2 regions of the Rossellomorea sp. FS2 genome follow, and region 2 is predicted to be linked to the other one. Evidence: riboswitches for the same ligand, from Rfam matches in the RefSeq annotation. Region 2 holds a riboswitch; the other holds the start of a gene.
The links. A riboswitch is a leader RNA that binds a small molecule or an ion and turns the genes downstream of it on or off. The one in region 2 is predicted to bind glycine.
Positions count from the first base shown of each region.

Region 1: it holds a riboswitch for glycine, as region 2 does, so the genes downstream of both, ACNA6I_RS21895 (amino acid permease) here and gcvT (glycine cleavage system aminomethyltransferase GcvT) in region 2, are expected to answer to the same signal.

Region 1 is NZ_JBLRVS010000007.1:508,240-511,661, reverse strand. Features, by position in the region: gene ACNA6I_RS21905 (DUF3899 domain-containing protein) at 1-190, shown strand, start outside; gene ACNA6I_RS21900 (FTR1 family iron permease) at 233-934, opposite strand; glycine riboswitch at 1,197-1,275, shown strand; gene ACNA6I_RS21895 (amino acid permease) at 1,400-2,752, shown strand; gene ACNA6I_RS21890 (alkaline phosphatase) at 2,950-3,422, shown strand, end outside.
Region 2 is NZ_JBLRVS010000001.1:548,826-552,247, reverse strand. Features, by position in the region: gene gcvPA (aminomethyl-transferring glycine dehydrogenase subunit GcvPA) at 1-488, opposite strand, end outside; gene gcvT (glycine cleavage system aminomethyltransferase GcvT) at 504-1,607, opposite strand; glycine riboswitch at 1,771-1,861, opposite strand; gene ACNA6I_RS02940 (DEAD/DEAH box helicase) at 2,034-3,422, shown strand, end outside.

The DNA of each region.
Region 1 (3,422 bases), on a different contig from region 2:
GGAGGGATTTAAGATCATCGGCGAGCGGATGATCAGGCGGTCGCGATCCATGGAGCGGGCTGATGACCTGATCCAGAAAGATCATGATTTCCAGGCATTCAAATCCAATCTTTCCACGCGGATCACCCAGGGTACATTCATCATGGGGGCTTGCTCCATCTTGATCTCTGTTGGAATACTGATCGTCTAGTAATAAAAAGATCCCATCTCGATTGAGATGGGATTCTTTTTGTTATGCCGTTCGTCTGAATCTCGCCACATCATCCTTCAGGAGGATAAACAATGCCGGAACGATGAAGACGGCCAAGAATAGGATCTCCATTGCTTCAGAGTGAGTCTCCAAGAGCTCCACGATGCCTTCTGCAAACATTTCTCCGCCAAGGAAGACGAGGATGAGCCCCAATGCTTTGAAGATCAGGGAGAGGTTAAGCTTGATCGTCGTCTTGAAGATCACGAATGCAACGAGTGCAGCCGCTACGATTCCGATGATGCTACCGAGAGCCACGGTACCGGCGCTTTCTGAGATCTTGGTCATGTTGAATACCATGAGCTCCATGCCTTCGCGGATGACGGAAAGGAAGGCCAATAAGAATAAACCGATTTTGGAAGTAGAAGACTTCTCCGTTTGCCCTTTGATTTTGCCTGCAACCTGCTGATTGCGGTGGAGCCAAAGGATGAAGTAGGCAATCAAGCCTGCTGCCGCGATCCGCATGACGGCCTCCATGATTTCTTCTGCTTCATGGGAGATGCTTTGTGCAAACGTGAATAGACCCCAGCCCAGGATCAAACTGCCGATCACGCCTGCAATGGTACCGAATCCGACAACCTTGGCAAGATGCTTCCGGTTCAGCTGTGAGAGCGTTGCCAAAATAATGCCGATGATCAAGGCCGCTTCCAGGCCTTCACGAAATGAAAGAAAAAGCGAATCCAACATATGTATTCCCCCGTATGGTATGAGTGCATTTCTAAGCTTTATAATAATGAGAATGATTATCACTGTCAATACTATAAATAAAAAAAGATTTGGTCGATCTGGAGAGCTCAACCAAGTGACCGACAGCATCTGGAGGAAACAGCTGCGTGGCTTCTGCACAAGGAGGAACTTCCTTTGACAAATCCATTCAACGGGTCTACAATATATAACTATTCAAACATAATAATATCAAGCTACGATCGCTGTGGGTCACACTACAGCAGGAGCAGCTTCTGGAGAGACCGCTATTCAAGCGGCGCCGAAGGGTTCACAATCTCAGGCAAAAGGACAGAAGGGTACCGGGTATGGATTTTCCGAACGAGGGGAAATCTATATTTGATATTCTTTTCGACTGAGAGATTGGATGCTTCCAATCTCTTTTTTTTATTTTCGTTTCACGTGGAACATGTTGAGGAGGAGTTTGTTTTGGCACAACAAGAGTTAAAGAGGGATCTTTCCAATCGCCATGTACAGCTGATCGCGATCGGGGGTACGATCGGAACCGGGCTTTTCCTGGGTTCCGGTAAGGCGATTCAGTCGGCGGGTCCTTCCATCATCTTTGCGTATTTACTCGTTGGGATTGCCCTGTTTTTCGTCATGAGGGCACTCGGTGAGCTATTGCTTTCGAAAGCAGGGTATCAATCCATCACCGATATAGCGGAGGACTATCTTGGGTCCTGGGCTTCGTTTGTCACGGGCTGGACGTATTGGTTTTGCTGGATCATGACGGCAATGGCCGATGTGATCGCCGTCGGCGTATACGTAAACTATTGGTTTGACATCCCCCAGTGGATCCCGGCCCTTATCTGTCTTGTTATTCTCCTTGGGTTCAATCTTCTGACGGTCAAGCTGTTCGGTGAACTGGAATTTTGGTTCGCCCTGATCAAGGTCATTACGATCCTTGCCCTCATTGCAGTGGGCGTGGTCCTGCTTGTCATCGGGTTCAATACGGATGCTGGACCGGTGACCGTGACGAACTTATGGGAGAATGGCGGTTTCTTCCCCAATGGGATGAGTGGTTTCCTTCTCTCCCTTCAGATGGTGATCTTTGCCTATGTCGGTGTGGAACTTATCGGGGTATCGGCGGCGGAAACGTCCAATCCGCAGAAGAATATTCCGTCTGCCATCAATAAGATTCCCCTGAGGATCCTCTTCTTTTACGTAGGTGCCATCATCATCCTGCTGTGCATCAATCCCTGGATGGAGCTGACGGCGACAGAGAGCCCGTTTGTGAAGACATTCGGTCTGATCGGGGTTCCCTTGGCCGCCGGGATCATCAACTTCGTGGTTCTCACATCGGCGGCTTCCGCCTGCAACAGCGGGATGTTCTCTACGAGCCGGATCCTTTTCAATCTTAGTAAGGGAAAACAGGCGCCGGCCCGATTGGGAAGATTAAACCGGAACCATGTCCCCAGTCATGCGCTATTGGTCTCCACTGTGGTGGTATCGGTAGGTGCGTTGCTCAGCAAGCTCATCCCGGATCAGGCCTTTGGGATCGTCACGACGATCAGTGCCATCTGCTTCATCTGGGTGTGGGGCATCATTCTCGTTTGTCATATTTTGTACCGAAGGAAGCGTCCTGATCTCCATGAGAAGTCGAGCTTCAAAGCACCGTTCACCCCGCTGGTGAATTATCTTGTGTTGGCACTATTCGCTGCGATACTCGTCATCATGTTGTTTGCCGATGAGACAAGGCCTGCTCTCTTGTTGACACCGATATGGTTCGTCATCCTGTTTGCAGTCTATCGGATCAGGCAGAAAGCTTCACTTTCATCATAAAAACAGCCCCGTACACGTGCGTGCGGGGCTGTTTTATGAAATGAAGTGCCTGCATCTGTGCCATAGGTAATAAGCGGACCAATTGGGCAACCAAACACATTTACAAAATAATTACATTATCACTTGTCCCATTTTACATATGCCTTCTAGTATAAATGTGAAGATGGATCATAGAGGAGGAGATTGGAATGGGACGAATGGGATCGAAAAAGGTGACCGGCCTATCATTGGCCGCAGCTCTGGCCTTTTCATCACTGGGCTTTGCAGGGTCAGTGAAAACAGAGGTGGAAGCTAAGGACAAGAAAAAGGAACCGACCAACGTGATCATGATGGTCATGGATGGGACAAGTGCCGGGGCAACATCACTCGCCCGTTGGTACAAGGGTGAGGACTTGGCTATGGATGAGATTTCCATAGGCGGCGTCCGTACCTATTCAGCAGAGTCGGCGATTACGGATTCAGCACCCGCAGCCACCGCTCTTGCAACAGGGAATAAAAGCAATGATAAGGTCGTGGGCCTTCTGCCTAAAGTGGTCAGTTCTCCGGGAGTGGAACAGATCAAAGAGGAAGACCAATTACGGCCTGTTGCCAACGTACTCGAAGCAGCCAAACTTGATGGGAAGTCCACCGGGATCATCTCTACCTCCGAAATTCAGCATGCGACTCCGGC
Region 2 (3,422 bases):
GCCGCTGATACGAGTACCTTCTTACGACGTGTCTGACCGGCTGAAAGCATGGCGGCTTCAGCAAGGGATGTACCACCGTCATACATGGAAGAGTTCGCTACATCCATTCCAGTCAGCTCGCAGATCATCGTCTGGAACTCAAAAATCGCCTGGAGTTCGCCCTGTGAAATCTCCGGTTGGTACGGCGTATAGGCCGTATAGAATTCAGAACGTGATAAAACATGATCCACGATGATCGGCATGTAATGGTCATATACTCCCGCTCCCAGGAAGCTTGCATGACTTCTGAGGTCGGCATTTTTAGCTGCCAGAGCACTCAGTTCCTTGACGAGTTCCGTCTCGGATTTCGCTTTTTTAATGTTATAGTCGCCTTTAAAGCGGACTTCTTCCGGAATATCTTCAAAAAGGGCATCGACGCTGTCGACTCCAATGCTGTCCAACATTTCTCTTTGATCCTGATCTGTCATCGGTAAATAACGATGCTTCATGAACGTCAGTCCTCCCTATTTGCCAGTTCTCTTATAAAATGGTGTTTTCACTACAACGGCTTTCAATTGTTTATTACGGATTTCCACGATCACTTCAGTACCGGGCTCGGCAAATTCCTTCTTGATAAGTGCAAGACCGATATTCTTCTTCAGTGTCGGCGACTGGGTACCGGTTGTGACCTCCCCGATCAGCTCTTCCCCTGAAAATACACTATATCCATGACGAGGGATGCCGCGGTCGATCATTTCGATCCCGACCAGTTTACGAGGTGCCCCTTCTTCCTTTTGTTTGCGAAGGACTTCCTGGCCGATGAACGGGATGTCTTTATTCACCTTCACCGCAAAACCGATTCCCGCTTCGATGGGAGTGATCGTCTTCGACAACTCCTGTCCATAGAGTGCGAGATTCGCTTCGAATCGCAAAGTGTCACGGGCACCAAGGCCGCAAGGTACGATCCCTTCCTCTTCACCCGCCTGAAGGATTTCTTTCCACAGCGCCGGTGCGGAATCCGATGCACAGTAGATTTCAAACCCGTCTTCCCCTGTGTAACCCGTTCTTGATACGAGCGCTTCGTGACCGCTGATCATGACCTCATCCTGGAACTTGAAGAACCCGATGCTGCCAAGATCTGTATCGGTGAGCTTCTGGAGGATCGTCTCCGCCAGCGGCCCCTGAATGGCAAGCTGGGCGATTTCGCCTGAACGATTCGTCAGCTCGACCCCTTCGGTTGCATGATGGATGAGCCATTCGTAATCTTTCTCGATATTGGATGCGTTGACCACAAGGAGATAATCGTGATCTCTCCGTTTATAGACGAGAAGGTCATCGACCGTTCCTCCGTCTTCGTAGCACATGGCGGTGTACTGAGCGCCTCCGTCCTTCAATTTCGACAGATCATTGGTCATCATCCGTTGAAGATACTCAAGGGCACCCTCCCCTTTTACCGTGATCTCGCCCATATGGGAGACATCGAAAAGACCTGCACGGCTCCTTACGGCTTCATGCTCGTCTTTGATCCCGGAGAATTGTACAGGCAGGGCCCATCCTCCAAAATCGATCGTCTTTCCTCCATACTCGCGGTAAAGATCGTGTAAAGGCGTTTGCTTCAGTTCTGACATGGCGATTCCCCCTTTAGTGGTTACACTGCATTCTTTTGCATGAAAAAAGGACAGAGAAGCCCCTTTTCAATAAGTGGGCTTCTCTGTCCTGGCACCTGAAAGTTTACCGATTCATACGGCTTTCCCCTTTGGTGGTCCCCATCCGGGACGCTCTCCAGAGTTGCGTCCGACAAGAGTCTTTTTGCCTGAGAGATTCACATCGTGATGCTTGCTCCTTCGGCGCTGCAGACTGCAGTCTCTCCCCTTGTCATCATTCGCCAATATTCCTTGCAATAATTGGTCATACTAAAGATATAAAAGAAATGCAGCAGATGCTAATGTTCGGATTTAGATCATTTTTGTAAGATTGTAAATCTATTTTCATCCTACCATTAATCAATTGTTCCGGGCAATCAATTTTTGCAGAAAAAAAGGAGTTGTTTTCATATGAATGTAGATATCATATTCGATGAGGGATGGGGAGAAAATCTTGAAAGCCTTATCAACAATGACGGGCCCTGGGGAAGTTTCGACCTGTACAAACTCGCTGTCGAATTCGAGCACCATCTTGCAATTCCGAACTTTGAGGGGCTTCAGGCACCGAAACATTTGGCAAATGTCACCCCTCTTCCCCATCAGCTCGAAGCTGCGAGGCAGGTGGTGGAGACCATGAACGGGAAAGCGATCCTCGCAGATGAGGTCGGGCTCGGGAAAACAATCGAAGCGGGGCTTGTCCTGAAGGAATACATGATCCGTGGACTGGTGAAGAAGGTACTCATTCTCGTGCCGGCATCCCTTGTATCGCAGTGGTGCTATGAATTGAATACAAAATTCTTCATCCCTGCCGTCCCCCAGAGGAAAAGTTACGTCTGGGACCAGTGTGATATCGTCGTATCTTCCATGGATACGGCCAAAAGGAGCCCTCACCGGGAAAAAGTGTATGAACAGGATTATGATCTCGTCATCATCGATGAAGCTCACAAACTGAAGAATCACAAAACGAAAAACTATGAATTTGTGCAGAACCTGAAGAAAAAATTCTGCCTTCTTCTGACGGCCACTCCCATCCAGAACCGGATCGAGGAAATCTTTCATCTTGTTTCCCTCCTGAAGCCGGGGCACCTCGGAAGCGAATCGGGCTTTACCGACCGGTATAAAAATGGAGATCGGTCCCTTGAGGATGACGACCATCTGAAAAACTTGATCAACAAGGTGATGATCCGGAATCGCCGCCATGACACGGGTATCGAATGGACGAAGCGCCATGTGAAAACGGTCCTTATCGACTTTTCACATGGCGAGAGGGACCTGTACGACAGCTTTGACCTTCTGCGCGGCCGCTACGATGACTGGGCGGCATCCAGCTCCTTCTCCCTCCTCACCCTGCAGCGGGAAGCATGCTCCAGTCGGGAAGCCGTGTACTTTACGTTGAAGAATATGCTGGCCAAAAAGGAAGATCCTTCAGAAGGATTCAAGCAAGTCATCGGAACGCTCATGCAAAAGGTGGAGAATGTCTCCGTCAACTCCAAGGCAAAGAAAGCCCTGGAGCTGATCCAATCCATCGACGACAAAGTGATCATCTTCACTGAATACCGGGCCACCCAGATGTATCTTCAATGGTTCCTGAAGCAGCATGGCATCACATCGGTTCCTTTCAGGGGCGGGTTCAAGCGTGGGAAAAAGGACTGGATGAGACAATTGTTCCAAAATCACGCCCAGGTCCTTATCGCGACGGAAGCCGGCGGGGAAGGGATCAACCTTCAATTCTGTCATCACGTCATCAACTTTGACCTGCCGTGGAATCCCATGAGACTGGAGCAGCGGATCGGACGGGTC